Regions from separate parts of the Kineococcus sp. NPDC059986 genome, predicted to be linked through region 1. Evidence: riboswitches for the same ligand, from Rfam matches in the RefSeq annotation. Region 1 holds a riboswitch; each other region holds the start of a gene.

What was found. Region 1 has a riboswitch for S-adenosylmethionine ahead of AB0637_RS00930 (PLP-dependent transferase). Riboswitches for the same ligand answer to the same signal wherever they lie in the genome.
Region 2: another riboswitch for S-adenosylmethionine. It lies ahead of AB0637_RS10050 (aminotransferase class V-fold PLP-dependent enzyme); the one in region 1 lies ahead of AB0637_RS00930 (PLP-dependent transferase).
Region 3: another riboswitch for S-adenosylmethionine. It lies ahead of AB0637_RS07525 (sugar ABC transporter substrate-binding protein); the one in region 1 lies ahead of AB0637_RS00930 (PLP-dependent transferase).

What each region holds. Positions count from the first base shown of each region.
Region 1 is NZ_JBFBND010000001.1:199,259-204,473, forward strand. Features, by position in the region: gene AB0637_RS00920 (alpha/beta hydrolase) at 1-407, shown strand, start outside; gene AB0637_RS00925 (LLM class flavin-dependent oxidoreductase) at 412-1,722, opposite strand; gene AB0637_RS00930 (PLP-dependent transferase) at 1,722-3,044, opposite strand; SAM riboswitch class I at 3,156-3,262, opposite strand; gene AB0637_RS00935 (NtaA/DmoA family FMN-dependent monooxygenase) at 3,330-4,637, shown strand; gene AB0637_RS00940 (LLM class F420-dependent oxidoreductase) at 4,639-5,215, opposite strand, start outside.
Region 2 is NZ_JBFBND010000010.1:90,905-96,119, forward strand. Features, by position in the region: gene AB0637_RS10035 (NtaA/DmoA family FMN-dependent monooxygenase) at 1-412, opposite strand, end outside; gene AB0637_RS10040 (LLM class flavin-dependent oxidoreductase) at 409-1,488, opposite strand; gene AB0637_RS10045 (hypothetical protein) at 1,667-1,894, shown strand; gene AB0637_RS10050 (aminotransferase class V-fold PLP-dependent enzyme) at 1,913-3,265, opposite strand; SAM riboswitch class IV at 3,320-3,433, opposite strand; SAM riboswitch class I at 3,573-3,664, shown strand; gene AB0637_RS10055 (methylenetetrahydrofolate reductase) at 3,723-4,691, shown strand; gene metE (5-methyltetrahydropteroyltriglutamate--homocysteine S-methyltransferase) at 4,688-5,215, shown strand, end outside.
Region 3 is NZ_JBFBND010000007.1:46,898-52,112, reverse strand. Features, by position in the region: gene AB0637_RS07530 (sugar ABC transporter permease) at 1-738, opposite strand, end outside; gene AB0637_RS07525 (sugar ABC transporter substrate-binding protein) at 735-2,123, opposite strand; SAM riboswitch class I at 2,360-2,450, opposite strand; gene AB0637_RS07520 (Rne/Rng family ribonuclease) at 2,868-5,215, shown strand, end outside.

The DNA.
Region 1 (5,215 bases):
GGGTGCTGTCGCTGTCGTGGACGGAGGTCCCGCCCCGCCCCGAGGACGTCCCGGCCCTCGTCCGGTTCCTGCTCGACGACCTGCGCCCGTGCCTCGTCGTGGCGAAGTCGCTCACGACGCTCGCACTGCCGGTGGCGGCCGACCGCGGGCTGAGCGGGATCTGGCTCACGCCGTTGCTGGACCGTCCCGACGTGGGACTGGCCGCGGCCCGTTCCCACCCGCGGACGCTGCTCGTGGGCGGAACGGCCGACCCGTACTGGAACCGCACCCTCGCGCACGAGAGCGACCGGGAGGTGCTGGAGTTCGAGGGCGCCGACCACTCCCTCGAGCACCCCGGGGACCCGGCGCGGACGGCGGACGCCCTCGGGCGGCTGCGGGTGCGGGTCCGGGAGTTCCTCGCCGACTGACCCCTCAGAACTCGAACAGGTTGCCGCGCAGCCCTCCCCCGCCGTACCCGCTGCGCAGGAGCCCCCGCCGGCGCAGCACCGGGACGAGGTCGTCGAGGAACCGGTGCAACGTCACGGGGTGCAGGTCCCCGGACAGCAGGAACCCGTCGTTGCCGGCGTCCTCGCCGAACTCCTCGACGAGGTCGGCGAACTCCTCGGCCGTCCCGACGAGGCCGGTGCGGTCGGCCAGCCGCCCCTTGCGGGCCTTGCGCGCCAGCAGTTCCCGCAACGGCGCGTCCGGCGTCCCGCCCCGCAGCGCCGCGATCGTCCCGCGCGAGACGTGGTCACCGAACACGGTGGGGTCCAGCGGCCGGCCCAGCGGCAGCACCGTGAGGTCGGTCTCGAGGTCGCTGGACCAGTGCAGCGCGACCTCGCGCAGCACGTCGTCGGACGGGGTCCGCGAGGCCGCCACGATCCGGTCCGCCTCCTCCCGGCTGCTCACGAGCTCGGGTTTGACGACGAACAGCACCCGCAGGTCGTCGGCCTTGCGCCCGGACGCCGCGGCGGCCTCGAGGACCCGCGCCCGGTAGGCGCGGACCTGCGCGACGTCGAGGGGGGCCAGGGCGAGCTGCACGTCCGAGCGGGACCCCGCGAACGCGAGCCCCCGCGGCGATCCCCCGGGGGAGACCAGCAGGGGTTCGCCGCCGGCGAAGGGCAGCGCGTTGAGCGGACCGTCGAGCGCGAAGTGCTCACCGCGGTGCTGGAAGGCGTCGATCCGCGACCCGTCGGCGAACCGGCCCGTGACGGGGTCGGTGACGAGCGCACTCTCGTCCCAGCTGTGCCACAACCGGCGGACGACGTCGATCCACTCCTCCGCCCGGTCGTAGGCGACGTCGTGCGCGACGGGTTCGCGACCGACGTGCCGGGCGCTGCCCACGTCCGTGACGAGGTTGAGCCCGAACCGGTCCCCCGACAGGTGCTGCAGGGTCGCGGCCTGCCGCGCGGCGAGGTAGGGCGGGGTGATCCCGGCGTTCACGGTGGGGACGATCCCGAGGTGGGTCGTCGCCGCGAACAGGTAGGGCGCGAGCAGCAGGGGGTCGTGCTTGGGTCCCCCGTAGGCCGCCCGCACCCGCAGGTCCAACGTCGCCGGGTTCCCCAGCGACACCGCGTCCTCGACGACGACGAGGTCGAACCCGGCCCGTTCGAGGTCGCGGACCGCGTGGGCGTAGAGGTCCGGACGCGTCCAGTCGTCGTTCCACGCCTGGTAGTCCCGGCCCCAACCCTGCGGGCCGAAACCCCGGGAGAAGAAGTACCCGAAGTGCTGCGGCCGGCCCATCAGGCGCCCACCTCCGCCAGCTCCTCGGCGCGCGCGGTTCCGCGTGTCGCGGCGAGCGCCCGTTCGAGGTCGGCGACGAGGTCGGTGGGTTCCTCCAGCCCGATCGACAACCGCAGCAGCCCGGGCCAGATCCCCGTCTGCAGGCGTTCGGCCTCGGTGCGGTGGGCGTGCGTCGTGCTGGCCGGGTGGATGACGAGCGAGCGCACGTCCCCCACGTGGGTCATGCGCGTGAACAGCTGCACGGCGTCCACGAACCGTCGAGCCGCAGGCCGACCCCCGGCGAGCGTCACCGAGAACACCGCGCCGCACCCCCGCGGCAGCAGGGTCCGGGCCACGTCGTGCGAGGGGTGGTCGGGCAGGGCCGCGTGGTCGACGGAGACCACCTCCGGACGCTGCCGCAACCACCGCGCGAGCTGCTCCGCCGTGGCGCTCTGACGGGCGACCCGCAGGGACAGCGTCTCCAGCCCCTGCTGGACGAGGAACGCGTTGAACGGGGAGATCGCCGGTCCCATCCGGGAGGCCACGACACCGCGCGTGTGCTCGACGTAGGCGCGCTGCGGACCGTACCGGTCGACCCAGCTGACGCCGCCCAGCACCGCGGCCGGTGACGTGAGGTGCGCGGAACCGCTCCAGTCGAACCCCGCACCGGTGACGACGGCACCCCCGAGCGCGGCACCGTGACCGGCGAGGAACTTGCTCGCGGAGTGCACGACGACGTCCGCACCGTGCTCCAGCGGCCGCAGCAGGTAGGGCGTGGCGAAGGTGTTGTCGACGACGACGGGGACGCCGTGGCGGTGGGCGACGGCCGCCACCGCGGGCAGGTCGAGGACGGTGTTCTTGGGGTTGGCGACCGACTCGGCGAAGAACGCCCGGGTCGTGGGGCGCACGAGGCGTTCCCAGTCCTGCGGTCCCGCGGCGAAGTCGACGGTGATCCCGAGCCGGGCGAAGTTCTCCAGGAACAACCCCCGGGACCCCTCGTAGAGGTCGGCGGCGGCCACCAGGTGGTCACCCGCCCCGAGGATCCCGAGCAGGGCCACCGTCAGGGCCGCCTGACCCGTGCCGAGCAGGATCGCGTCGGTGCCGCCCTCGAGGACGGCGAGGCGGCGTTCGACCGCGGCCGTCGTCGGGTTCCCCATGCGGGTGTAGACGTACCCGTCGTCCTCGCCGGCGAACCGGGCCCGGGCCTGCTCGAAGTCGTCGAAGACGAATCCCGCGGTCAGGTGGACGGGGGTGACCCGCGCGCCGGTGACCGGGTCGGGTTCGGCGCCGGCGTGGACCTGCTGGGTGGCGAAGGACAGGGAGGTGTTCGGGACGTGCGGCATCGAGGGACCTTCCGGGGGCTGGCGTGGGGAGACGTCGGGGCGGTCAGGCCCGACAGGTCATCCCGGCACTGCGCAGCAGGTCGATCACGAGACGTCGCGTCAGCGGTGCGTGCTCCATCGGTGGTCCTCTCCCATCGGTCCTGGCGGGAGCACCGACCCCGGCGGGGCGGTTGCTGCGGCGTCGACGAGCCAGGTCTCTCGGCCGCTCTGGATGGCACATCCAGTGGAGGGCACGGGGGCCCGGGCTGTCAAGCGCTCCACACGGCCGGGGTAGCGTGCGGCGGCGTGATCCTCACGGCGATGCTCTTCTACCCCGGCGGCGAGCACCTCACGAGCTGGCGACTGCCCGGCGGCCGGCCCGCCGACTACCTCTCGGTCGGCTACTACGAGGACTTCGCGCGCACGGCGGAACGGGCCGGCTTCGCCGCGGTCTTCTACGCCGACGAGCTCTACGTGTGGGACCGGTTCCCCTCCGGTGTCGAGCACGTGGCGAACCTGCGACCCGAACCGTTCGGGCTGCTCGGGGCGCTGACGCGGTGCACGGAGCGCATCGGTCTGGTGGCGACGGTGTCCACGACGTACAACGAACCGTTCCACACCGCCCGGCAGGTGGGTTCCCTGGACTTCCTCAGCTCCGGCCGCGCGGGCTGGAACCTCGTGACGTCCGCGAGCGACGAGGAGGCGCGCAACTTCGGCCTGGAGCGCAACCTCGACCACGCGGCGCGGTACCGGCGCGGCGCGGAGTTCGTCGAGGTGGTCCACGGGTTGTGGGACAGCTGGGACGACGGCGCCGTCGCCCCGGACGCGGCGAGCGGCCGGTACGCCGACCCGGCCGGGATGCACGTCCTGGACCACGAGGGCGAGTTCTTCCGCGTGCGCGGTCCCCTGAACCTGCCCCGGCCGCCGCAGGGCCGGCCGGTCCTGTTCCAGGCGGGGTCGTCCGAGGACGGCCGCCGGCTGGCGGGACGGCACGCCGAGGCGGTCTTCGTCCCGGGCTCGGCGCCGTTGCCCGGAGCGCAACGGCTGTACGAGGACTACAAGGGGCGGGCCGTCGCCGCCGGTCGCGCGCGGTCGGACCTGCTGGTCCTGCCGGCGCTGTCCCCCGTCCTCGGCGCCACCAGCGCACAGGCCCGGGAACGGGTGGACGAGATCGAGGCCCTCACCCCGGACCGGCTGAGCCTGGACTGGTTGTCCCACCACCTCGGGGTCGACCTGTCCGACCGGCCCCTCGACGAGGAGTTCCGCTTCGACTTCGCGGGCGGCTCGAACCAGGTGCAGACCGTCTACGAGGGCATCCGCAAGCTCGTGGACCGCGACCGGTTCACGCTGCGCGAGCTGTACCGCGCCATGCTGCGCCGACGGTTCCTGCCCGGGACCCCCGAGGAGGTCGCGGACTGGATGACCGAGCGGTTCACCTCCGGTGCGGCCGACGGGTTCACCCTCGCGTTCTCCTCCGTCCCGCGGGGGCTGGAGGAGTTCGCCGACGAGGTCGTCCCGCTGCTGGTGCGCCGCGGTGTGCTCGCCCCGGAACTGCGGGCCGCGACGCTGCGGGGGAACCTGGGTCTGCCGGTCCCCCGCAGCCGCTGGGCCTGAGTCAGGCCCCGAGCTCGGCCAGCCGTGGGACGACCGCCTCGCCGAAGCGCCGGACGCTGCCGGGCTCGAAGTATCCACGGAACCCGCCGTGGACGTGGGTGACCCCGAGGGCCGCGAAACCGCGGCACTGCTCGACGAACCCGTCGAGGTCGGCCGGGTCGGCGACCGTCATGACGGTCTTCTCGATCTCGTCGTAGTCGCGGCCGAGGTCGTCGCAGTGCCGCTTGAGGACGTCGAGCTTGTGCGCGATGTCGTCGTGCCCGAAGAGGTTGCACGCGTCGCCGTACTGGGCGACGAGGCGCAGCGTCTTGCGCTCGCCCCCGCCGCCGATGAGGATCGGCGGGTGCGGCCGGCGCAGGGGCTGCGGGCTGTTGAGCGTGCGGCCCAGCGTGTAGTGCGTGCCCTCGAAGGGTTCCTCGGAGTCCGACCACATCTGACGGCAGATCCGCAACGTCTCCTCCAGCCGCTCGAAGCGTTCGGCGGTCGAGGGGAACGGCAGCCCGAGCCCCGTGGCCTCCTGCTCGAACCACGCCGCGCCGATGCCGAGCCAGGCGCGACCGCCGGACAGGACGTCGAGG
Region 2 (5,215 bases), on a different contig from region 1:
CCACGTTCCACGCGGCGCGGCCCCCGGACAGGACGTCGAGCGAGGCGAGCCGGCGGGCCAGGTCCGCGGGGTCGTTGTACGTCGTGTTCTGCGTCGCGACGAGGCCGATGTGCGTCGTCAGACCAGCCAGGGTCGCGAGTTCGGTGAGCGCGTCGGGGCGGCCGACGACGTCGAGGTCGTGGACCTTCCCCCGCTGTTCGCGCAGACGCAGACCCTCCCCGAGGAAGAACGCGTCGAACAGCCCCCGCTCGGCGGTGCGGACGAGCTGCACGAACGTCGAGTGCGCCATCTGAGAACCGCTGCGGGGGTCGGACCAGATGGTGCTGTGGTTCACGCCCTGGAAGAACACCCCGAAGTGGACGACGGCGTCGGGGAAGCGCAGGTCGGTGGTGCGCGGGTCGGCGGTGGTCACAGGGCGGCTCCTCCGACGGGAGTGGGCTGAGGGGCGAACCGGTTGGCGGGACGGGGCAGTCCCAGGGTGGTGCGCAGCGTCGTCCCCGGCAGCGGGGCCCGCAGGAGCCGGGCCAGGCGCAGGGCCGGGAGCGTCGTGCGCACGAGTGCCGGCAGGTCCTCGTCGAGGACCGCCGCGTGCAACCGGACCCCGTCGACGGTGCGGCTCAGGTCGGTGAGGTACCGGGCGAAGGCCTCGCCCGACCCGGCCCACCGGACCCGGGAATTCCCGGCGTCCGGCGCGGGGGCGGAGGCGTCCAGGGCCGCCAACCGGTCGGCGGCCGGGTGCGCGGTGGTGTCCAGGGCGAACTCGACGTCGAGGACGACGAGGGGAGAGCCTGGGGACCGTCGCGCCCCGGGGTTCCCCGTGAGCACCACGTCGGGGACGTCGGGCCGGTTCCCGAGGTCGTCCTCGTGCACCACGACGACGGCGTGGCCCTGCGGGGACCGCGGAACGGTCAGCGGGCCCTTGACCGACCAGCGGCCCGTGTCGACGTCGACGTGGTGGAGGCGGTCGCGGTCGACGTACCGCCCGGTGGCGACGTCCCGGATCACGGCGTCGTCCTCCCAGGAGTCCCAGAGGGCCCGGACGGTGTCCACGACGTCCGCGAGTTCGGTCGCGGGGTCCGCGGCGACGGGCAGGTCCACACCCCGCGCGACGGCCGGCGGGGACGTCGTCGCGATCCAGCCGGCACGGCCCGCGCTGGAGTGGTCGAGCGAGGCGATCTGGGCGGCGACGTGGAAGGGCTCGGAGTACGTCGTCGCCGCCACGGGGAGCAGGCCGATCGCGTCCGTCGTGCCGGCCAGGAAGGCTGCGCGCTGGACGGCGTCCAGGTGCCCCACCGGGTTGCGCGGGTCGGTCGCGGGCGGGTCCTCGAACGTCAGTCCCGTCAGCCCCTGGGCCTGGGCGGTGACGGCGAACCCCCGCAGCCGGGAGGGGGAGTGGACCTCGTCGGGGGTGCTGCGGGAGCGGCGCCAGGCGGCGGGGTGCCAGCCGCCGCCGTCGACGTCGAGGAACACGTGCAGGGGAGTGGTCACGGGGTCTCCGGAGTGGTGTCGGGGAGTGTGCTGCGCGTCTCGCGCAGCGGGTCGGGCAAGGGCCTCCCGGCGACGCCGGTCGTGTGCGACAGTGAGGCCCCCGAGAGTGGAGGTGCGAGAGGTGCTGCGACGACAGTGGGCGCGATGGTGCGCTGCCGCAACCAGTCTGGGGTCGGTCGTGGTGCAGGGGCTCGCCCTGGCCGGCCACGGCCAGTGGGGGTTCCCGTGGTCGCCAGCGGACCTCGCCCACGCGCAGGAGGGCGGCCACGACGCCGGCCGCCACCTCGAACCAGGCCCCGGCGAACTGACCTGGACGGAGTTCGAGTCCGAGCTGCACGCTCTGCTCGCCCACGAGGCTCCCCGCACCGGCGAAGGGCCGCGGCCCAGCAGCGAGCCGCTGGCCTGAGCGGCGTGCGCCCCGGGGTCACCGGCGGGTGGCGGTCAGGGGGGCGAGGAACGTCTCGGGTGCCGGTCGGGCGTCCGACACCGGCCCCCAGTGGCCGTCGACGACCCCGTAGGTGAGCTCCGGACCGGTCGTCAGGTACTGCCGCAGGGCCCGCAGCAGGCGGTCGACGTCGGCGGACGACGTGCCCACCCCGGTCGAGACGCGCAGACCTCCCGCGCCCAGCCCCAGGGCGTCGGCGAAGCGGTGTGCGCAGAACCGGCCGTCCCGAACCCCCGTGCCGTGCTCGGCGGACAGGTACGCGGCGACCTGCGAGGCGGGGTGACCCGGGACGGTGAAGGTCACGACAGCGACGGCGTCGCGGGGGTGCGGTCGCACGACCTCGACCCCGGGCAGGGCGGTCAGCCCGTCCACGAGCCGGGCGCGCAGCTGCGCCTCGTGGGTCTCCAGGGCCCCGACGGGGAGCGCCGCCAGCGTCCTGCACGCCTGGGCGAGGGCGACCGCGCCGACCACGTTGGGTGAACCCGCCTCGTGCCGGTCGGGGCCGTCCGCCCACGCCACCCCGTCCGCGCTCACGTCCAGCGTCGCGCCCCCGCCGGCCAGGTAGGGGTCGGCCGCGTCCAGCCAGTCCCGGCGACCGACGAGGGCCCCGCTGCCGAAGGGCGCGTACAGCTTGTGGCCGGACAGGGCCAGGTAGTCGATCCCGTCGCGCGCCAGGTCCACCCGCCGGTGCGGCACGAGCTGCGCGCCGTCCACCGCGGTGCGGGCTCCGGCGTCGCGGGCCGCCCGCGCCAGCCGCCGCAGCGGCAGGACCTCCCCCGTGACGTTGGAGGCCCCCGTGACGGCCAGCAGCCCGTAGCGGCCGGTCGCGAGTTCGGCCGCCAGCAGGTCCGCCGTCTCCTCCGCGTCGGCCCCGCCGCGCACGACCGTGGTCCGCGCCGACCGCTGCCAGGACAGCAGGTTGGCGTGGTGCTCGACGTCGGCGACCAGCACCCGGGTCCCCGCGGGGACGGCCTTGGCCAGCAGGTCGAGGGCGTCGGTGGTGCTCCTCGTGAGGACGACGACGTCGTCGGGGCGGGCGCCCACGAACCGGCCGACCTCGGCGCGGGCCTGCTCGAAGAGGGCGGTCGAGACGCGGGACAGGTACCCGGCGCCGCGGTGCACGCTCGCGTAGTGCGGCAGCACCTGGGCGACCCGGTCGGCGACGGCGCGCAACGCCGGGGCGCTCGCCGCGTTGTCGAGGTTCACGTAGGTCGAGGTGCCGCCGGTGGCGAGGGGGACCGGGGTGTCGGCGCCGACGACGGGGAGCAGCGGGTCGACCGGACCGGGGCGGCGACAGGAGGGTCGGAAGGGGGAGAGGGTGCTGGTGCTCACGCAGGAACTCCTGGGAGAGGGGGACCCTGCCGGGAGAACCGGGTCGCCCGGCGAGGTCCGCGCTTGCCGGCTCCACCACGGAACCGGCCAGGTCGTCACCCGGGGCACCCCACCGCGGAGGAGGGTTGCCGGCCAGCGAGCCGGGGCTTGTCGCTGGCGCTCATGACCTGTGCAGGAGCCTGCCACGAGGATCCCGAACGATCAACATCGGTGTGTCGGCGGCCTTCCTTGAGCCCGTCCTGCGCCGCCCGGGTGGTCGTTCCCGGACCACTTGTGGAGCCGAGCGAAGTGCCTCTATGGTCGGAGCACACCATCCAGAGCGGCCGAGAGTCCTGGCTCGACGACGCCGCAGCAACCCCCCGAGCCCGGGCGAGGGTGCTAACGCCAGGCCGATGGAGCCCGTGATGCGCAACACCGATGTCGAACCGACCCCGCGACCCTGTGCGGGACCGGCGCGATGACGCTCGCCCCCCTCGTCGCCGGTGCGGCGGGGCGGCCGACGCTCAGTTTCGAACTCTTCCCGCCGAGGACGGCGGACGGGCGGGATGCGCTGTGGCGCAGACTGTCCGACCTCCTGGCCACCGGACCGGACTTCGTCTCGGTGACCTTCGGGGCGGCCGGTGCCACCCGGGGTCCGAGCCGTGACCTGCTGGCCCACGTCCTGAGTTCCACGGCGGTGCCCGCCATGGCGCACCTGACGTGCGTGGGTTCCTCCCGCCGCGAGGTCGTCGACCTGGCGTGCGAGTTCTTCGACGCCGGCGTCCGGAACGTCCTCGCCCTGCGCGGGGACCCGCCGTGCGGGGCGGGGGAGTTCACCCCCCACCCCGACGGCGTCGCGACGGCCCGCGACCTCGTCGAACTCCTCCAGGTCGCCGACCGGCGGCGCCTCGCGCTGCGGGGTGGGCGTCTCCCCGTCGACGTCCCCCCGCTCAGCCTCGCCGTCGCGGCCTTCCCGCGGGACCGCGACGAGCACGAACTCGCGGTCCTGCGCGCCAAGCAGGACGCCGGCGCGCAGTTCGCCGTCTGCCAGGTCGGCTGGTCCGCCCGGGAGTACGGGACGTTCCTCTCCCGGGCCCGGGCCGCGGGGATCACGATGCCCCTGCTGCCCGGGCTGGCGGTGACCCACGAACTGCGCCGGCTCGAACGGATCGGCGAGCTGACCGGTGTCCCCGCACCGCGGGAACTGCTCGCGGCCCTGGACTCCGGCGACGAACGCGTCCGTCGCCGAGCGGCCACGGCGTTCACCTCCGGGCTCGCCCGCGACCTGCTCGCCGTCGGCGCACCCGGCCTGCACCTCTACACCTTCAACGCGGTCGAGCCCGTCCTCGACCTGCTCGACGACCTGCGCGACCACCTGCGCGACCACACGACCACGACCCGTCCCGCCGAACGCCGCGTCCGCGCGGTAGGAGGAGCCCTCCGATGAGCCAGCACCCGACCACCGACCAGCCGGCGTGGACCGCGACCGTCCTCGGCTACCCCCGCATCGGCCCCGACCGCGAGACGAAGAGGGCGCTGGAGGCCCTGTGGGCCGGGCGTGCCGACCTCGCCGCGACGGAGACGGCCCTGGCGGCCGTGCGGGCGGCGACGGTCCGGCGGCTGAACGCGCTGGGCCTGCCCGCCCACGACGCCTCCATCCCGTCCTCGTTCTCCGCCTACGACCAGGTCCTCGACACGGCCGTCGCCGTGGGTGCTGTTCCGGAACGGTTCGCCGACCTCGTCGCGGCCGACGGACGGGTGGACCTGCAGGCCTACTCGACGATCGCCCGGGGGCGCGGCGCGCTGGCCCCGCTGGAGATGACGAAGTGGTTCGACACGAACTACCACTACCTCGTCCCCGAGATCGGCCCGGGCACCGCGTTCCGGTTCGCCGACGACCGCGGCGTCCGGGAGTTCGCCGAGGCCCTCGCGGACGGGTTCCTCACGCGTCCCGTCCTCGTCGGTCCGGTC
Region 3 (5,215 bases), on a different contig from region 1:
CACCGAGAACACGTTCGGCGCGACGACGGGCCACACGACGTTCGTGAACGACCGGAACGCGCCGGCCCCGTCGAGGGCGGCCGCTTCGCGCAGTTCCTCGGGAACCCCGAGCAGTGCCGCGAACACGAGCAGCGTGACGAGCGGGGTCCACTGCCAGACGTGCATGACGACGAGGGCGCCGAACGCACCCACGCTGTCGCCCAACGGGTTCGCCCCGGGGAACCCCAGGGCGGAGAACAACCCGCCGAACGCGCCGCCGACGGGGGCGAGCATGAGCTTCCACGCCACCCCGACCATGACGGGCGGGGTGACGAGCGGTAGCAGGAGGACCGTCCCGACGACGCCGAAGCGCGTCCCGCGGGCGTGCAGCAGCAGGGCCAGCAGCACGCCGATCAGCGTGGCCGCGAGGGCGGCGACGACGGCGAACACGACCGACCGGACCAGGGAGCCGGCGAACGCGAGGGACCCCCACGCGTCCACGAAGTTCTCCGTCCCGGTGAACCGCTGCAGCGGTCGGGCCAGCGAGGACTTCGTCACCGCCAGCGCGACGACGAACAGCGTGGGGTAGACGAGCATGAGGGCGAGCCCGGCCAGGCTGGGCGCCGCCAGCCAGGTCGAGACGTGCCCGGGCCGGTGCCGGCCGGGGACCGCCCGCCGGCCTCCGGGAGCGGATCCGCGGCGGGGCCTCGGGACCCCGGCCCGCGTCCGTTCCCCGCGCTGTTCGTCGAGCTGCGTCATCCGAGTTCCTTCTCCCAGCTCTCCGCGGCCTTGTCGAGCGCGGCCTGCGGCGGCGTCTGCCCCTGGATCGCGAGCGCCAGCTGGTCGACGAGGTCCTGCAGCGCCTTCGGGGCGCCCTGCCGGCTCGGCCACGCCAGCGGCGTGCCGTCCAGGCCCTCGCGGATGACGTCGGTGGCCTTGCCGGCCGCCTGCGCGTACGAGTCCGCGTCGAGCACCGACTTGCGGGCCGGGTCGATGCCCGAACCGGCGGTCGAGGCGAGCAGGAGGTTGTTCTCCTTGTTCGTCGCCCACTCCACGAAGGCCGCCGCCTTGTCCTGCTGCTTCGAGGCGCTCGACACCCCGAGGCCGAAGCCCGCGTCGAGGGCCGTGCGCGGCGTCGTGTTCTTCCCGCCGACCGGCAGCGTGACGACGCCCCACTTGTCGACGATCTTCGAGCTCGACGGGTCCTGCGCCTTGAGGCCGAGGTCGGTCCAGGTGTCGAGCATGGCGCCCTGCCCGGACAGGAAGGCCGAGTTGGCCTGGTCGAAGCCCGTCTGCAGCGGCGTCGGCAGGGCGGAGGGGGAGACGTCGATGAGGTGCTGCAGCGCCGCGAGGCCCTCCTCGCCCGCGAAGGCGGGCTTGCCGTCGGAGTCCACGAGCGTCCCGCCGTAGCCCGCGAGACGGTTGATGAAGGAGCAGCCCAGGATCATCGGGACCTGCTGCCCCTCGACGATGGCGCCGTAGACCGCGCCGCCGGAGTCCTTGGTGATCTTCTCGGCGGCCGCGTCGTACTCGTCCCAGGTCTTCGGCGGCTCCACGCCGTACCGCTCGAAGACCTCGGCGTTGTAGTAGAGGACGTGGGTGTCGCCGTCGAAGGGCAGGCCGTACCGCTTGCCGTCGATGAGCGTGTACGGGTCGTAGATCGACGGGAGGAAGTCGTCCGTGCCGATCTCGCCGTTGGCGCCGATCCACTCGGTGAGGTCGACGAGGGCGTCGGCGTTCACCAGCTCGCCCAGGCCGAAGTAGAAGTAGTCGAAGACGTCGAACTCGCCGTCGCCGCCCTGCACGTCGAGGATCTGCTTGCTCGTCAGCTGGTCGTAGGGGACGGCCGTGACATCGAGCTTGCCGCCGAACTCGTCGGCGAACTTCTTCCCGAGCAGGTCCGTGAAGGCCAGCACGTGCGGCTGGTTGACCATGAGCTTGAGCGTCGCGCCCTTGAGGTCGACGGCCTTCTGCGCGGCCAGACCCGACGCGGCGGACCCCTCGCCGCAGGCCGCGAGGGTGCCGGTGGCGGCCAGGGCGCCGACCCCGAGGGCGCCGGACAGGATGCGGCGGCGGCTGGCGACGAGGCGGGCGGCGGCCGACGGGGCGGGCTGGGGCAGGGGGGTGCGACGGGGCGCGGACATGGCGGTGCTCCGGGGGTAGGCGGACGGGACGTCCGTCGGGGGGTGCGCGCGGAACGGCGCGCTCGTGCGGTGCGGGGAGGGCGGGGCGATGGCCCCGGGGACGTGCGGCGGCCGGTCAGGCTGCGGCTGACGTCCCCTGGTGCGCCGAGGAGCCCGGGCGACAGACCATCGAGGCCGTGCGCGCGAGGTCGACGTGGTAACGCCGGGTCAGACGGGTACGGCTGTGCATCGCGAGTCCTCCATCGTCCCTGGCGGGAGCACCTGCCGCTCACGCGGTGGTTGCTGTGGCGTCGTCGAGCCAGGACTCTCGGCCACTCTGGATGGTGTTGGTCGCAGCGTAGCGGACCCCCTGCCCTTCCGGGAACGTTCCGAGAGGCGCCGGCGGTGGGCGCGAGTGCGCAGGGTCACGGCGGGCGGGCTGTGCGGCACCGGGCTGTGCCACACTGAAGACGGTCGCGCGTTCCCCGACACCGGGCGGGCGGCCCGCCGTCGAGACCGTCGCCTGGTGCGTGGGTCCCGGGCAGCGCCGCGGTCTGGTGGAAGGACCTCGCTGGCGCCCCGGCCCGTTCCCCTGACGACGACCGCCGGCGGCTCCGGGGGGAGCACGCGTCGCGCGACCCCTCCGGTGCACCAGGACTTCCGTCGGGTGCGGGTCGACCCGCCCGGCGATTCCGACAAGGACGCCCGAGCGTCCGCGGGGGACGACCGGTGGCGCGGAAGCTGCGGGCGAAGCGGAGCACACCCGTGACCAGCACACCCGACGAGAACACGACGACCGACGGCGCGACGACCGCGTCCGCGACGGGCACCGGGGCGACGCGGCCCCGCCGCCGTCGCGCCGCGAGCAGGCCGGCCGGTCCGCCCGCCCACGTGGACGCGACCACCGACGAGACCACCGCCGAGAACACCAGTGACGGCGCAGCGGTCGCCGCCCCCGTGGCGGAGACCCCGGTCACCCCGGACGTCGCCAGCGAGCCCGCGCCCGAGGCGACCCCCGAGGTGACCCCGGACGCGGAGGCTCCCGCCCCGCGGCGACGGGCCCGCCGCGCCGTCCGCAAGGTCGCGGCGCCCGAGACGCCCGCCGCCGAAGCGCGCACCGAGACCCCGGCAGTCGCGGAGACCCCGGCAGTCGCGGAGACCCCGGCAGTCGCGGAGATCCCGGCAGTCGCGGAGACCGGTGCCGTCGCCGCCCCTGCCGACACCCCCGCCGAGGACGTCCCGGTGGAGGTCACCGCGCCCCCGCGTCGGCGTCGTGCGCGCAAGTCGGCCGGCACGCCGGCCCCCGTGGAGACCCCCGCCGCGGAACCCGCCGTGGAGCCGGTCGTCGCGGCCGCCGCCGACGCGCCCGTGGAGGAAGCCCCCGTCGAGGCCCCCCTCGAGGCCCCCGTCGACGCCCCGGTCGAGACCCCCGCGGAGGCGCCGACCGAGCCCTCCGACCTCATGGACGACCCGGTCCTGGTGCGCGCGGCCGGCTTCGCCCGCGGCGCCCGCCGCCGGGACGCGGTCGCCGAGACCACCCCCGAGCGGACCACCGACGCCGCGGCCCGCGCGACGGCTCTCTTCTTCCAGGCCCCGGACGCCGAGACCCCCTCGCGTCGCCGTCGCGCCTCCGCCCCCGCGGGCCCGCCGCCCGCGGCCCGTGCGGACGAGCACGGCGACCAGGTCGACGAGGTCGACGACCTCGAGGACACCACCCACGACGTGCGCTCGCGCGACGACGAGGTGCTCGACAGCCTGCGCGACCTGCGTCGTTCCCGTGGTGTGCGCCGCCCGCAGACCGAGGACGCCGACGAGGCGGACGACGACGAGGACGCCGAGGACCAGAACGAGGACGACGAGTCCGACGAGGACGACGACGACACGCGCGACGAGGACGGTGGCGCACCGCGCCGTCGTCGTCGCCGCGGGGGCCGCGGCCGTCGCAGCCGCGGCCGCGACGGCGGGGACGAGCGCGACGACCCGGACGCCGAGGACTCCACCACCGACGGCGGCTCCGCCGAGGACGACGAGGACTCCGACGACGCGGCCGAAGGCTCCGAGGACGGCGACGAGCAGTCCGGCTCCTCGCGCCGCCGTCGCCGTCGTCGCCGTCGCGGGGGCTCCGGCGAGTCCGAGGACGTCGCCGGCGACGACCCGCCGAACACCGTCACCCGCGTCCGCGAACCGCGCCGTCCGCGCAGCACGGCCGCCGCGAGCACTCCTGGCACGGGCGAGGACGAGATCACCGCGCTGCGCGGCTCGACCCGGCTCGAGGCCAAGAAGCAGCGCCGCCGCGAGGGCCGCGAGGCCGGCCGCAAGCGCGCCATCCTCACCGAGGCCGAGTTCCTCGCGCGCCGCGAGGCCGTCGAACGGGTCATGGTCGTGCGCCAGCAGGACGACCGCACCCAGATCGGCGTCCTCGAGGACGGCATCCTCGTCGAGCACTACGGCGCCAAGCAGGCGCAGACGACCATGGTCGGCAACGTGTACCTCGGCCGCGTCCAGAACGTGCTGCCGAGCATGGAGGCCGCGTTCGTCGACGTCGGCAAGGGCCGCAACGCCGTCCTGTACGCCGGTGAGGTCAACTGGGACGCAGCCGGGCTCGAGGGGCAGCCGCGGCGCATCGAGGCCGCGCTGAAGTCGGGCGACCCCGTCCTCGTCCAGGTCACCAAGGACCCGGTGGGGCACAAGGGGGCCCGTCTGACGAGCCAGGTCTCGCTGCCCGGTCGCTACCTGGTCTACGTCCCGCGCGGGTCGATGACCGGGATCTCCCGCAAGCTGCCCGACACCGAGCGTGCGCGGCTGAAGAAGGTCCTCAAGGAGGTCGTGCCGCAGGGCGCGGGCGTCATCGTCCGCACCGCGGCCGAGGGCGTCCACGAGGACGAGCTGCGCGCCGACGTCCAGCGCCTGCAGGCGACCTGGGAGGCCATCCAGGCCAAGTCCCAGAGCAAGAACGCGCCGCTGCTGCTGCACGGCGAGCCGGACCTCACGGTCCGCGTCGTCCGCGACGTGTTCAACGAGGACTTCACCAAGGTCGTCGTCTCCGGCGAGCAGGCCTGGGACGCCGTCCACGGGTACGTCGCCGACGTCGCCCCGGACCTCGGCGAGCGCCT